Regions from separate parts of the Novosphingobium sp. ES2-1 genome, predicted to be linked through region 2. Evidence: predicted binding sites of a transcription regulator. Region 2 holds the regulator's gene; the other holds the start of a gene.

What was found. Region 2 encodes LexA, which represses DNA repair genes until DNA is damaged. Its sites were predicted from a motif close to GTTCCNCNCTTGTTCT; they were not measured.
Region 1: IM701_RS04510 (transcriptional regulator) is a predicted target of LexA. The motif match lies at 1,971-1,986, and genes of this name have one in related genera.

What each region holds. Positions count from the first base shown of each region.
Region 1 covers NZ_CP063445.1:902,952-910,438, reverse strand. The annotation lists gene IM701_RS04520 (glycine zipper 2TM domain-containing protein) at 167-613, opposite strand; gene IM701_RS04515 (AlpA family transcriptional regulator) at 1,152-1,388, opposite strand; gene IM701_RS04510 (transcriptional regulator) at 1,439-1,900, opposite strand; gene IM701_RS04505 (hypothetical protein) at 2,248-2,592, shown strand; gene traL (type IV conjugative transfer system protein TraL) at 2,620-2,907, shown strand; gene IM701_RS04495 (type IV conjugative transfer system protein TraE) at 2,920-3,225, shown strand; gene IM701_RS04490 (hypothetical protein) at 3,373-3,552, shown strand; gene IM701_RS04485 (hypothetical protein) at 3,552-3,749, shown strand; gene IM701_RS04480 (hypothetical protein) at 3,774-4,013, opposite strand; gene IM701_RS21815 (ParB/RepB/Spo0J family partition protein) at 4,083-6,599, opposite strand; gene IM701_RS04465 (MucR family transcriptional regulator) at 6,869-7,360, shown strand.
Region 2 covers NZ_CP063445.1:1,460,668-1,468,154, reverse strand. The annotation lists gene gyrA (DNA gyrase subunit A) at 1-1,234, shown strand, start outside; gene IM701_RS06985 (DUF952 domain-containing protein) at 1,231-1,584, shown strand; gene IM701_RS06980 (serine hydrolase) at 1,611-2,792, opposite strand; gene IM701_RS06975 (NYN domain-containing protein) at 2,854-3,603, opposite strand; gene moaC (cyclic pyranopterin monophosphate synthase MoaC) at 3,829-4,302, shown strand; gene IM701_RS06965 (molybdopterin molybdotransferase MoeA) at 4,299-5,504, shown strand; gene lexA (transcriptional repressor LexA) at 5,624-6,343, shown strand; gene IM701_RS06955 (energy transducer TonB) at 6,593-7,261, shown strand; gene IM701_RS06950 (ComEC/Rec2 family competence protein) at 7,371-7,487, opposite strand, start outside.

The DNA.
Region 1 (7,487 bases), 560 kb from region 2:
AGGCGCCCCGGGATTGCCAGGGCCCCGACAGTTGAGCGGTAGGCTCTCCGATCGCTAGCAGTCCGTTCGTTTGATCGCCCGAACGCAAGATCGCTTGAAGGGTGAAGCGTTGAGCTCCGGGAGCGACAGGGCTAACCGGTATCGCTACCCGGTCGCAGCGCTTGCCTCAACAGCGATGCTTTCGATCGATCTCGTGCCCAATTACCGCGCCGCCGCCGGCGCCGAGGATGGTACCTGCGGCGCGGTCGCCATAGCGATCCAATCCGCGACCGACCAACGCGCCTATCGCACCGCCGATGATCGCGCCCGTCGTACCGCTAGTGCGGCAGTCGCCGCGGTAGTAGCGATTTTCGCGGTAGCGTCGATCGTAGCGGGGGCGAGCTTCGTAATAGTAGGTGCGGTCGTATCCGACTGGCTCATGATAATCGTATTCGTCCCGGTACCGACGATGTTCGCGCCTGCCGTCATCGTCGTCGTCGTCGCTGTCAGATTCGTAAGAATACGAATGATACTCGCGCACGACCCGCTCTTGCGCAAACGCCGCGGTCGGGACTGAGGCCAGCGCGCTCAGTCCCGCAATGCCCGCCAACAACACGTCCCTCATTCGCATCATGTTCGTTCCCTTTCCTCGTCGACCGTTGACGGGGGCAAGCTGACAGCAAGGCGATGGCCCGTACCTGAACATTCGCGACATGAGCAGTTCAGTTCATCCGGAAGGGAAAGCTTTTGGCCTCAAAATCACGGAATCATGGGATAAGTTCGCACACCCGTGCGGGCTGACGTGCCGGAACGGCAACTGCCTTGGCCGTTTAACCTTGAAATCCCAGATCAATATTTCGCAAATCTTGACGGCGAGCCCGCTTACCGCCGTGCGATGGTCTGCCAGCTCTACGCCGCGACCAGATCATTGAGATAATGCCATAGGAAGATCGCCGGTAGAACCATGCCCACAATCCAGCGGGCGATGCTGCTGATCCATCTTGTTCGGGGCGAGCACAATCGCAGGATCACTGACCAACCCGGTCAGAGTGAGTGAACCGATCGCAGGATTGCCGGCTCCGTTGAAGGCATCACCAAAGCCGCAAGGTTCGAGCGCAAATCCTATCGATCCGCGACGTCCATGCACATCGAATCCCCCGACAGGTGTGAGATCACATCGACGCAATCTCACGGATCCAATCGTCGATCTCCGCTTCGACCCACACGGCGCATTTCGGGCCAAGCGATCGCGATTTCGGAAACCTGCCTTCGCTTATGCGCTGATAAATGGCCGAGCGCTTCATTCCGACCCGAGCCATCACCTCGGGCAAGCGCAGAAGCCGGGCAGGCGAAGGCACCGCCTCGTCACAGGGAGCAGTGGAAACTTTGTTCTGGGGAGCGGCGGTCATTGGTCATTCCTGTTGTCATGAAAGCTCCGTCCCCTCCGAAGCGGGTTGGATCATCGTGGCAACGACATCGCAATGTCGCGGTTGGCAAAATCGTCGATGTGCTTCGCCAGCATGCGCGCGACGAGCTGCGAAGTTCCATTCGCCCAACGCGGTCTCAAATCCGCGATCCTGCGTCCCAGAGTGCGCTCAAGGTGTACCGGCAAGGCGCCAAAGAATTCCTCCAAGAACTCGCCCATCTCGCTGCGCATCCACTCGCACGCGAGGTCCTCCTGCCCGGTCAGGGCAAGGATCATGGTCGCCCGTGGGAAGGCGCCACAAACGACAAGAATGCACGCTGCTTCGTCGAGCCCGATCGGCCGTTCGCCGCGCATGACACGCAGCAGTGTCTCCCTGTGCATGCCGACCTCGCGCGCGATCTGGTGCCTCGGCTTGTCGGCTGCTTCGACAGCGTGCGCCAGGATTCGGGCGAGGCTGTCGTTTGCCTGACCCTTGACGGATGGGGTTTGATGCATGGTTGATTCTCCTCATTCATAGCGGTGAGTCGCAGCCATATCCCGGCTGCTCTTATGTAGGAAAATGAAAAGAACATATACAGAACTTCTCGTTTATAGGCGAATCGCTCTCAGGCATCGAGTCGTCGGCGATCGTCGCCGGCACGGCTGGAAAACTCCGCCACGATCTGACAGATAATCCGCTGTTTTCTGCCAAACACGCCGACAGCATCAAATCGATCCGTCCGTATTCTTCCGCGAAGAGGCAGGTTGAGCTCGCCAGCCTTTCCTACAACGATTTCCTAGATGCATGTGGAACGCACAGCGAACGAAAGACGCTGTGTTCACCCCTCCAGACGGAGCTCCATATGCAGTCCCTCACCCTCCCCCGGCGCATCGGTGCCAATGGCCTCGGCCCCGCCAAGTTCTCTCGGGCCATCAATCTTGCCATTCCCGTCGCCCTGGCAGCGCTCGCCGCCAGCGCTGCCTATGCCGGCGCCGACACGACCTTCACCCCGGCGCTGACCAAGTTCACGGACTTTCTCGAAGGCTCGGGCGGCAAGATCATCACCGTCCTCAGCCTCGCGGGCGGCCTGATCGGCCTCGCTTCGGGGCGCTTCTCGCTCGGGCAGGTCGCGGTTCCGGTTGGTGTCGGCATCGGCGTCGGTACGGGTGTCCCGATCGTCACTTCGGTCGTGACCGCGGTCATCTGACGGTCGGGCACGGGAAGGCGCGTCGTGATGACGGACCCCTACATCATTCCCCGTCGGCTCGACGATCCAGAGCTCATCGGCTTCTGGACCATCGACGAGTTCGCCGGAATGATTGTCCCCTTCACCTGGGGAATCCTCAGCCAGCATATCTTCATCGGCATCGTTGTCGCCTTCGGCGCCTGGTTCGCGCTGCGAAAGGCAAAAGCAGGACGCGCCAGCTCCTGGGTAGCCCATGCCGCATATTGGTATCTGCCGGCCGGGTTTCTGGGCCTGAGGTCGACGCCGCCTTCCCACTGCCGCCTGCTTGCCGGTTGAGGGGAGAGACCCATGTTTGCCGACATTTCGCACGAGCGTCAGCAGTCCCTGCTGCGCCAACGCAACCTCCTGGCGCTGACCAGCACTGGCCTCGGCCTGGCACTTATCGTCGCGACAAGCCTTGCAGCGACCCGCGACCGCGAGGTCGTGCTGCTCCCGACGCTGCCCAAACAGTTGACCGTGACCAGCGCCGGCGTTCACGCCGATTATCTCGAACTCGTCACCCGCGACACCGCGCTCGTTCTCCTGAACCGGAGCCCCGAGGGTCTCGATTACTGGATGAACGAGATCCTGAAGCTCGCCGATCCCGGCAGCTAGGCGTATCATCGAATTATCGACCACGAGATCGTTCGTTAATCGGTGATGTAACCGAGCTCGTCGAGGATTGCCCGCCACTCGTCGAGGGCGTCGCCGAAGGCGATGTAGCCCGGCTCGGCATCGGTGCTGGGCCCTTGGCGCAACGCAATGTCCCAGCGTGCCGGGTTCAACGGGATCGTCTGCGATCAGATTTGGCCGGCAGGACAGCCCCGCCCCGGCAGATTCAGGCGCCGGCTCAGGCTCAACATCGAATATCTGCTGACCGCAGCGTTCGTGGGCTACGGCTTCATCGCCCTGCTCCTCGGGCTCGCCGGACACTTCCGCTGATGCTCAGCGAGTGGGAACTCTGGGCTTGTGCCAATCAGGTGCTGACGACGCATGGCGACAAGGCCCCGCTCCATGTTGCCGAACAGATTGGCGCCCTGGCGCTGGCCGGCGACGAGGCAGGCATCCAAACCTGGCAGGCTATCGCCCGACGGATTGCGCAGTTGACCGGAAAAGATGGCGATACACCGCTGCAATGAGCGGAGCGTCGCCCAACATCCGGGTTACCCGATCGGCGCCAGGTCGCCCGGAAACAGGCAGGACTGAATCCCGCCGCTGGCATAGCTATCACCCTCGATAACGAAGCCACGCATCCTCTCGACCAGATGCCGCGCAAGATCGACACGGGCGCTGCGCTGCGCGCGCGGATCATCGGCATTCAGACCAGCGAGCGTCGGCTCGGGCGCCGCGGCGAGCGCAACTTCAAGATGGGTCAGCAGGACATCGTCAGCGATTCGGGGCATGATCGCCATGAGAACAAATATAGAACTTTTAGTCAATCAGCCGCATGCGGATGGATGCGGAAAGGCCGGTCAGATTCCGATCTCGAAAGGCTTGGTGAGCGAGCGGTCCAGTTCCGGCGGTTCGCGCGCAGGTGCCGGTGCCGGCGCCCGGTCCTTCGCCTGGCCTCGCGCGGCGGCGTCGCGCAGGAGATCGACGGTCTCCAGAGCCGAGCGCTTCATTCCCGGATTGCGTTCGACTGCGGCCTCGAGCTTGCCGGCGTTATCGACGAACAGCGTCAATCCATCGCGCAAGCGGGTGACCGTCACCAGGAAGGTTTGCTGGTTCGCCAGATTACGCTCGCGGCTGTCCATGACCGCGATCCCCCGATCGGAAGTCAGGCCCTGCGCCATGTGGGCATTGAGTGCATAGGCGAGATCGAGCCGTTCGAGCATCGGATCATCGCGCCCAAGCGTGTGCTCGGCCCCGAGCGAAGTCTTCACCGTGACGGATTTGCCGTCGATAGCGGTGATGCGCGCCTGATCGGCATTGAGGAGGCCACGCTTGTGATCAGTCTCGGTCCAGCGGATCCGGTCACCCGCATGGATGTCGAGGGTGCGAACTTCGAACAGGCGCAGCGGATCCTGCTCGCCTTGCGGCCGCAACTGGCCGGGCCGGAATTCGAAGCAGCGGCCACGCTCGTTCTCGAGGCTGACCCGCTCCCGCGCTATGTCGGTTTCGACCACCCGATAGCGCCCGGGCCGCAGACCCTGGGCTCGCTGGCGCCGGTCGACCTCGACCACCGTGCCGGCTGCGTAGCTGCGTGCATAGCGCAGTTCCTCGCGCGTCACGTTGATGCGCGAGAGGGTTCCGAGCCGCATCGACCCTGGCCCCAGTTCGCCATTGGCCTTCAAGCCGGTCTGGACGGCCTCGTTGACTTCACCGCGTAGCGCCCGGCCCGAAGCATAAATCGACGTCGTCTCGCGCTCCGCCGGCGACAGCGAGAGCCAAGCCGCAGCCGCTTCGACGGCAGCCCCATTTCCGGCTTCCACGACATGGGTTCCCAGATGCCGCAGGGCCTCGTCGATATGACCGCCCTGGGCCGCATATTGGGCGTCGCGCAGTGCCTTTTCTCTAGCGCGGAGGTTGACGCTCATGATTGCGGTTTCGACGCCCGCCTGCTGCATGATGTCGAAGGGTTTCCCGGCATCGACCGCGCCAAGCTGCTTCCTGTCGCCGATGCTGGCGAAGCGGTCCAGTTCCAGCAGATTAGCCAGACGAACGAGCTTCTCCTTGTCGGCATTGCCGACCATTGAGGCTTCGTCGAGCAGCACGACGGTGCCGCGCATCGCGGCCTTTGCCTCGGCAACCCGCGATGGGCCGGCCCCTTCGAGCAGGTCTCGATGCTGGCGCAGGAAGCGCGACACCGTCATCGAGGGAATGCCGGTTTCACGCTCGAGCATCTGGACCAGCGTGTTCTGCACCGCGAGAACCGGCGTACCATCGCGCGAGAGCACCAAAACCATGCCCGCTTCGGCTTTCAGTTCCGGCGCGATGACGGGCGGGCGGGCACGAATGTCCTGGCATTCGCGCTCGATGGCCTCGATAGCCGCTTCGGCCGCAGCCACGGCTTCCTCGGCGCTATCCTCGTCTTCGAGGATCGCCGCATGCTCGTCGTAGGAGGCATCGAGATCATCGAGCCTCGCGACTTCCGCTTCAGTAAGCGGGGCAGGTTCGGCGGGAAGCCTGACCAGCCCTTCGACCAGGTCGTGGCTGGCATAGGGATCGAGCGTCGGCTTGACCCAGGCAAGACCCTGCTCGGCGGCGAGGGCTTTGGCCTGCTCTTCCATCTTTGCCGCGGCAAGGCCTTCGAGCAGCGCAACATCGACCCAGGATTCGCTTTCGTCGTCATCGAACAGTTCGCGCTCGATCCGGCCGCCGGCAGCGACGTAGGCATCGCGGCCGATAAGGCGTGCTCGCGGATCGCTGCCTCGGACAGTCCCGGAGAGGACCATGCGCCTAACGCTGTCGGGATTGGGCGCGTAGTAGGCCGAGGAGACCTGCTCAAAAACGCGGGCCTGGATTTCCTGGTCGGAAGTCGCACCAAAGGCCTTGGCGATGTCGAGCGTGATTTGGCCGGAGGCCAGTGCCTCGAATACGACGGGCGCAAGCGTCGAGAGGCGCAGACGCCCCTCGACAAAGCGGACCGTCAGGCCGAAGCGGCGGGCCACATCTTCGACAGTTGCCCCTCCTGCCACGAGCGCCGCAAACGCCTGGGCCTCATCGGCCGGGTTCATGGCAAGGCGGTGGAAGTTCTCCGCGAGGCTGGTCTCGACCGCAGCTTCGGCGCTGTCCTCGAGCACGAGGCACGTGACTTCGTGATCGCGGGCGAGGATTTTTTCGTCTGCCAGCGCCAGCATCGCTCGGCGGCGGCGCTCGCCGGCTTCTACCTCGAACTTCCCCTTCGCAGCGGGTCGTACGATGAGATTCTGCAAGAGGCCGCAGGCTGCGATGCTCGCTCTAAGTTCCGCATCGGCTGATGGATCACTGTGGCGGCGGACGTTGCGGGGAGACCGGACGAGCTTGTTGAGCGGTATCGACTTGATCATGACACACTCCTGATTGTAAGCCCAGTGCATCGACCATCGATGCCCAAATGGCTCAATCAGGGCAAAGCGCCCTTTTCTCTGATGCGTGAGCAGCAGATCACACTGTTAGCACTGTCCGGATCACCGGGACTGTATGCTGCCAAATTGCAAAGCGGAAGACACGTCGGGCGGATCAGGAGCTGAAATGCGCCATGCACTGGTAATAATAAGCAATACGCGCTAGTATTTGGCGCCGCATTCATAAAAATTGGGCCAGGAGTCCCATACACATGTCTGAAGATTACATCGCCACGCGCGAAATGCTCATAACCCTAACATCTGATATTGTCGCAGCCCACGTTAGCAATAACAGCGTGGCGGTGGGTGATCTCCCAACGCTGATAGCGAACGTCCACCTGGCACTATCAGGAGTTAATCAGCCGGTGAAGGTCGAGGAAGTTCGCCCAGAGCCGGCCGTGTCCATTCGAGCTTCTATCAAGCCGGACTACATCGTGTGCCTAGAAGATGGCAAGAAGCTCAAGATGCTCAAGCGGCATCTGATGTCGCAATACAACATGACTCCCGCCGAATACCGCGCGCGCTGGGATCTTCCAGCGGATTATCCAATGGTTGCGCCGTCCTATGCCGAAACGCGCCGCAACCTTGCCAAGAAGATCGGCCTCGGCCGCAAGCCAGGTCAGACCAAGGCTACCAAGCAGGTTCCGGCAAAGCGAGCGCGGAAGGCACCGGCAGCTCCTCCACCGCATGCTAAAGACGACTGAATAGTCCTCGTCGGGAGTTGCACGCAGCGGCTCCCGCAAACGGACGTCAGCATGTGAAATGGTCTGCGCGGCCAGTTCGTAGGGACTGTGCCGCATAAGCTGCTTTCGGATCAATTGGCTGGTCGGA
Region 2 (7,487 bases):
ACTGCTCGAAGTCCGTCAGGCCTTCGCCACGCCGCGCCGCTCGGAATTGACCGCGCCTGCCGATGGCATCGAGGACGAAGACCTGATCGAGCGCGAGGACATGGTCGTCACCATCACGCTTGACGGCTATATCAAGCGCACGCCGCTCTCCACCTTCCGCGCCCAGAACCGGGGCGGCAAGGGCCGGTCGGGCATGGCGACGAAGGACGAGGATGCCGTGGCGACGATGTTCGTCACCAGCACCCACACTCCGGTCCTGTTCTTCTCGACTGCGGGCAAGGTCTATCGCCTCAAGGTCTGGCGCCTGCCCGAAGGCGGGCCGACCACGCGCGGCCGCCCCGTGATCAACATGCTTCCGGCGCTCGACAAGGACGAGACCATCGCCACCGTGCTGCCGCTGCCGGAAGACGAGGCGGAATGGGGCAAGCTTTCGGTCGTCTTCGCCACGGCCAAGGGCAATGTCCGCCGCAACTCGATGGATGCCTTCGCCAACATTCCGTCGAACGGCAAGTTCGCGATGAAGTTCGATGAAGACAGCGACGATCGCCTGATCGGCGTCGCCCTGCTCGAAGCAATGGACGACGTGCTGCTCGCCACCCGCGCCGGGAAGGCCATTCGCTTCGCAGGCGACGAAGTCCGAGAATTCACCAGCCGCACCTCCACCGGCGTGCGTGGCATGACGCTTAAGGGCGACGACGAGGTCATCTCGCTGTCGATCCTGCACCGCGTCGGCACCACGCCTGACGAGCGCGAGGACTACGTCCGCTTCGCACCCTGGAAGGGCGAGAAGGAAGGCGAACCGGCCTTGTCAGCCGAGCGCTATGCCGAACTTCAGGCACGCGAACAGTTCATCCTTACCGTCTGCGCCAATGGCTACGGCAAGATGTCCTCGGCCTATGAATACCGCCGCACCGGACGTGGCGGTCAGGGCATCACCAATATCGACAACATTGCCCGCAACGGCCCGGTCGTGGCCAGCTTCCCGGCGACGCAGGCCGACCAGCTCATGCTCGTCACCGATCAGGCCAAGCTGATCCGCCTGCCGCTCGATTCGCTTCGCGTGATCGGTCGCGGCTCGGCGGGCGTGCGCCTGTTCAACGTCTCGGGCGACGAACATGTCGTCAGCGCCGTGCGTCTTGCCGAAGGCGAAGGCGAGGATGCCGAGACGACCGAGCCCAGCAGCGGCGATGAAAGCGCAGCACCCGCCGCACCGGAAGACGGCACCGCCGAATGACTGACCTCCCCCTCCTCGCCTACAAGGTCCTGACCGGCCCGCAGATGGCGCAGCTTGAAGCGGACGGCGTGTTCAAGGGTGCCGCGGTCGATCTGGCGGATGGCTACATCCACCTGTCGACCGAGGCGCAGCTGACCGAAACCGTCGACAAGCACTTCGCAGGGCAGGACGATCTCCACGTCGCCGCCGTCGATCTCGCCGCACTTGGCTCTGCGGTAAAGTGGGAGCCGTCGCGCGGCGGCCAGCTTTTCCCGCATATCTACGGCGATCTGCCGTTGAATGCAGTCGTCGCCTATTCTCCGATGGAGCGGGATCAGGACGGAACGGTCAGGTTGCCGATCGCAAGCTGACCGTCTGGGCTAGGGCGGAAACCGCTCTAGTTGCCCGCGTCGATCAAGGCCTGGACCTTCCGATAGAAGCTTTCGCGCGCCTCGGGCTGTGGTCCGGCGCTGGCGCGCGGCCAATCCGAATTGCTGGCAATCACCAGTTTGCGCTTGGGGTCAATGAAGATGCCCTGGCCGAAGATGCCTTGGGCGGCGAAAGTGCCATCGTCATTGGTCCACCACTGGAAGCCATAGCCGCGCCCTGCCCGGCCGATATCCCTCTGCTTGGTCGTCGCCTGTGCGAACCAGTCCGACGGCACGATCTGCCTGCCATCGCGCCCCTTGCCACCGTTCAGCACAAACAGGCCGAACCTTGCGTAATCGCGTGTCGCGGCCTGCAGACAGCAACCACCGATCTCGAGCCCGGTCTTCCCCAACAGCCACGTCGCCTCGGCTTCCATTCCGGCAGGTTGCCAGACCTTCTCCTGCAAATAGGCGGACAATGACTTGCCGGTGGCCGAACTCACAAGCACGCCGATCAGGTTGGTCTCGCCAGTGTTGTAATGCCACACCTCCCCGGGCGGATGGGCGCGCGGCAGCTTGCGCATATAGCTGACGGTGGCATCGAGGCCGTCCTCCGGCTGGGCCCGATTGAACTCGGCAACATCCGACTTCGGGTCTTCGTAATCCTCGTTCCAGCGTACGCCTGATGACATGGTCAGCAGCTGTCGCACGCTCACGTCATCGTAAGCGCTGCCCTTGAGGCCAGGAATATACTGGCTGACCTTGTCGTCCAGGCTCCTGATCGCGCCATCCTGCAAGGCTGCGCCGACAAGGGTCGAGGTGAATGACTTCGCCACCGAAAAGCTGGTCCAACGACCCTTGGCATCGAAGTCCAGCCCGTAGCGCTCCAATCGCACTTTGCCATCCTGCACGATCACCAACCCCGCCGTGCGCTGGCTTGCCATGTATTCGTCCAGTCCCGGCACGGTCAGCGGCTTGCCTGCTGGAAGAGGCAAAGGTTCGGCCGCAGGCGCAATCGTGTTGGCCTTGGCCAGAAACGGCAACCTGTCCATCGCCCGGAAAGCCGCATCACGCTGCCCTTCCCGCCAAGACAGCACGTCGGCATTGGTCGGTAGCGCAAGAAGAATTCCCCGCGTTTCCTTGTCAAGCGAGGCAAACCCGGCACCTCCGGCCAGCACGACCGCTCCTAACAAAACCCACCGCTTCCGCATCCACCGCTCCCGTTATTGACACTTGGGACAATAGCGAGCGCTGGCAGGGCGGCAAGTGACGTCAGGCCACCAACCGCACCTGCGATTGGGTGGAACCCGCAATCTTTTCAACGGCGAAGCGGCCGTCCTTCTTGAACACTTGCAGCCAGCTCCTTGATCCGAACGAGGCGGGTTGGAGCTTCGCCTTGCTCAGGACGGTAGCGAGCTCCGGCAATGCCACCCATTCCCGCTGGCTGGCCAACTCGTTCAAAGCTTCCCTGACTTTGGCCCAGTTGGCGGCTTCCGATTTGGACGGCTCTTGCGGGGGCTTGGCTTTGGTCGCAGCTGCCGTTGGTTTCTCGACTTTCTCAGAGGATGTTGCGGCAGCCTTCCTCGTGTTCAGAACGATATGGTATTTCGAGCAACTGTTTCGGAGTTTCAGGTCAGCGGCATCACCGCCGAAACCATGCACTTCGGCGCCCTCCCTGCGCAGAAATTCGACAAGTGGCTGAAAGTCACGGTCATTCGATGCAATGCAGACGCAATCAAACCCCTTGCGCAGGACGATTTCGACTGTCTCGACAGCCAAGGCGATGTCGGTGGTGTTCTTCTTGTTCTTTGAAGGTGTAACCTGTCTCACATCGAGCGGATGGTCTTTGGAATGGTCTATCCATTCGCCATTCGCCCCGTTTGCAAAGTTTCCATAGACACGGCGCAACTGCACGTCCCCCAACGACGTTGCGATCGCTTCAATCTTTGACATCGTGCTTGCGGGCACGTTCTCGCCATCAATCATGATGGCAACACGCTTCTTGTTCTGCACAGTATTCATCAATGTGCTTATTGCGGCAGAAGGCTAACGAAATCCCAATATGTAGTCACTTCGGATTGGAAACGCTTTCCTACAGGGCAGGTTTTTGCCATGGTGCCGACTGTCAGCGAAGCACCTTGAAAGCCCCGGAAATCCGCGCCAAAACTGCGTTCCAACTCCCGTTCCGCAGTTCTCTCTGGACAGTGTAAACCCCGTAAACCCCCATTCAGCATTCCAGGGACAACGATGAACGACCTCACCCATCTCGATTCGAATGGCACCGCTCGCATGGTCGACGTCGGCGGCAAGACCGAGACGCACCGCGTCGCGATTGCGCGTGGTATGATCCGCATGTCTGACGCCACGCTCGAGGCGATCAGGTCCGGCAATGCTCCGAAAGGCGATGTGCTTGGCCCAGCGCGGATTGCCGGGATCATGGCGGCGAAAAGGACCGGCGACCTCATCCCGCTCTGCCATCCGCTGGCGCTCGATGCGGTCAACATCGATTTCGCCTTCATAGCCGACGGCATCGAATGCACCGCCACCGCTTCGTTGACCGGTCGCACGGGCGTAGAAATGGAAGCGTTGACGGCGGTGAGCCTCGCCCTGCTGACGATCTACGACATGGCCAAGGCTCTCGACAAAGGCATGGTGATCGAAAGTGTCCGTCTGATCGAGAAGCGGGGCGGCAAGTCCGGAACCTGGCGCGCTCCGGAATGAAAGCGCCGCCACTGCCCCTCGCCGAGGCGCAGGCCCGCCTGCTCGCGCTCGCCCCCTCGCTTCCGCTGGAGCATCGCTCGGTTGCCGAATGCCTTGGCCATTACCTCGCCGAGGACCTCCTTGCCCGGCGCACGCAGCCAGCGGCAGCCCTTTCGGCGATGGACGGCTATGCCATGCGCAGCGCCGATCTTCCGGGCCCGTGGCGCGTGATCGGTGAAAGCGCGGCCGGCCACCCCTTCGGCGGCGAGGTCGGCCCCGGTGAAGCCACCCGCATCAGCACTGGCGCCATACTGCCCAAAGGCGCGGACATGGTGATGCTTCAGGAGGACAGCGCGCGCAACGGCAACGAGCTGAGCTTGACCGGCGAGCCACCGCAGCCCGCTTCGCGCCACGTTCGACCCGCAGGCATGGATTTCAGCTCTCGCGAAACGCTGATCTCTGCGGGTAGCCGCATTAGCCCTGCGCAAATCGCGCTCGCCATCGCCGGTGGCCACAGCCATCTCCCCGTGCGCCGGCGTGTCAGCCTGGCCGTCATCGACAGCGGCGACGAACTGGTTGCTCCCGGCCACCTGCCCGACCTGCACCAGCTTCCCGCCAGCAACGGGCCGATGCTCTGTGCGATGGCCGCCTCCCTGCCGGTCGATATCCGCCATGCCGGTCCTGTGGCGGACGAACTCGCAGAATTGGTCCGCGCGCTGGACGCGGCAAACAACTCGGACATCATCGTCACAAGCGGCGGGGCGTCAGTCGGGGATCACGATCTCGTTCGCCCGGCGCTCGAGGCCGTTGGCGCCTCGATCGACTTCTGGCGCATCGGCATCAAGCCGGGCAAGCCGCTGCTGGTGGCAACGCGTGGATCCCAGATCATTCTCGGCCTGCCCGGCAATCCCGCCTCGGCCTTCGTCACGGCCTACCTGTTCATGCTCCCCCTGTTGAGAGCGATGCTCGGCGCGAGTGCGCCTTTGCCAAAAGCCGTCCCAGCCCGGCTTGCAGAGCCACTGGCGCAGGGCGGGAGCCGAATGGAGTTCCTGCGCGCGATATGGGACGGAGCGTCGGTAAGGCTCGACCCGCTCCAGGATTCCGGAGCGCTCTCTCCACTTTCAAGGGCCAACGCGTTGGCCGTGCGTGAAGCAGGGGCCGAGGCCAAACCGGCCGGAACGGATGTTCCTATCTACCTCCTCGAAAATGGCGGAATTGCTTGACGAGTCGCAACAGGTTGCTTATCCGTTCCGCATTCGTTCGCCGGGATGGAACATTCACTCCCGGTCCATGAAAGACCAGCGGCTTTGCCTCGAAGCCGCGCATTGCGGAGTGGCCGCCGATGTTGACGCGCAAGCAGCACGAACTGCTCACCTTCATTCAGGTCCGGCTTGAAGAGTCGGGCATCTCCCCCTCGTTCGAGGAGATGAAGGAAGCGCTCGATCTGAAGTCCAAGTCGGGCGTCCACCGGCTGATCTCGGCGCTTGAAGAGCGTGGCTTCATCCGCCGCCTCCCCAACCGCGCACGGGCACTCGAAGTCCTCCGCCAGCCAGACAGCGCGGTGGGCAAGCAGAGCGCCGTTCGGCAGATTGCCAATGCAGATGGTGGAGCAACGGGCGGAAGCGTCACGGCGCTTCGTCCTGCACCAAAAGCGCCTCCCGTGCCTGTGGCGGCAAACGACGTGATCGAGCTGCCGCTGCACGGCAAGATTGCAGCCGGTGTGCCAATCGAAGCGCTTGAGACGACGGCGACCCTGCCGGTTCCTGCCGCGCTACTGGGCGCAGGAGAGCATTACGCACTCGAAGTGTCCGGTGACTCGATGGTTGAAGCCGGGATCTTCGATGGCGATTACGCGCTTGTCCGCAAGACCGATATGGCGCGCGATGGCGAGATCGTGGTTGCACTTGTGCGCGGGGAAGAGGCCACGCTCAAGTATCTCCATCACGAAAAGGGCATGGTTCGGCTGGATCCCGCCAACGCTGCCTATGATCCTCAGTTCTATCGCCCCGACGAGGTGACCGTGCAGGGCAAGCTTGCAGGCTTGTTGCGGCGCTACCACTGACGTTTGTTGCAACATAGCGCCCGGCCATCGGGCGTGCCTGATGACAAAGGCCGCTGCGCAGGAAATGCGCGGCGGCTTTTTTGCATCAGCAAGTTATGGCAAATATCAATCGATTTGGTTGAGATTCTTCTGGATGTGGTCCAGTGTGAGGTATAGTATCCGCTGTTACCGAATGCCCCGCCATGGGGCGCCCCTTTCCGGGACGGCCCGCCAGAACATGGGGCGTCGGCAACGGAAGAGGTGTTGCCAATGGCTTATGCAATCGAGAATACGAGACGCAGGCAGACACAGACCTTCATCGCGGTCGGGCTGCTTCATGGAGTGGCGATCTGGGCGATTGCTTCAGGGTTCGCCAACAGCATGGTCACGATCCTGACGGACCGACTTCCTGCCAAGCAGTGGGAGGACGAGGAGGTGAAGGTAACGCCTGTCGTGCCGCCGCCGGACGTGAAACCTTCCCCACAGCCTGACAGCCGCTCGCTGGTGGCCCCCCGCCCCGACATCGCGATTACGCCGGTGGATCCTTCAAGCACAGTCCGGGATATCGAGGTCATCCCGATCACACCAGTCGACCCTATCCCGAACGTCCTGCCCGAGCCCCGCCCCTCTCCCTCGCCGAGCTTTGCCGTGCGCACAGCATCGCCGAAGGGATCGCCGGGCTCATGGGTCTCGGACCGCGACTATCCCTCGGCCGCAATCAGAGAGGAAAGGGAAGGACTAACCCGCTTTCGGCTCTCGATAGGCGTGGATGGCCGCGTCACGGGATGCGAGATTACCGGATCGAGCGGGTCTCCTGACCTTGATGCAGCGACATGCACGAAAGTCAGCGCGCGGGCGCGGTTCACTCCTGCACTTGGCAGCGACGGCATGCCGACTGCGGGGAGCTACGTCGGTTCGGTGCGCTGGGTCCTCCCCTGATGAATTGAGCCGGGCGAACGTCAGGTTCGCCCGGCAAGTCTGGCGGAATGGAGCGCTGCTCCAAGATTATCGCCCGCCGGACAAGGGAATGGACCGCCCTGGGTCGCATTCATCGCTTGGAAGCCACTGGCGCCGTTACCGGCACGGTTGCATCAGACGCATCTGGCGTTTCGGCTCCGGCGTCGTGGAGGTGCGTTTGGCTGAGCGTCGGGCGCGGTACTGGCCA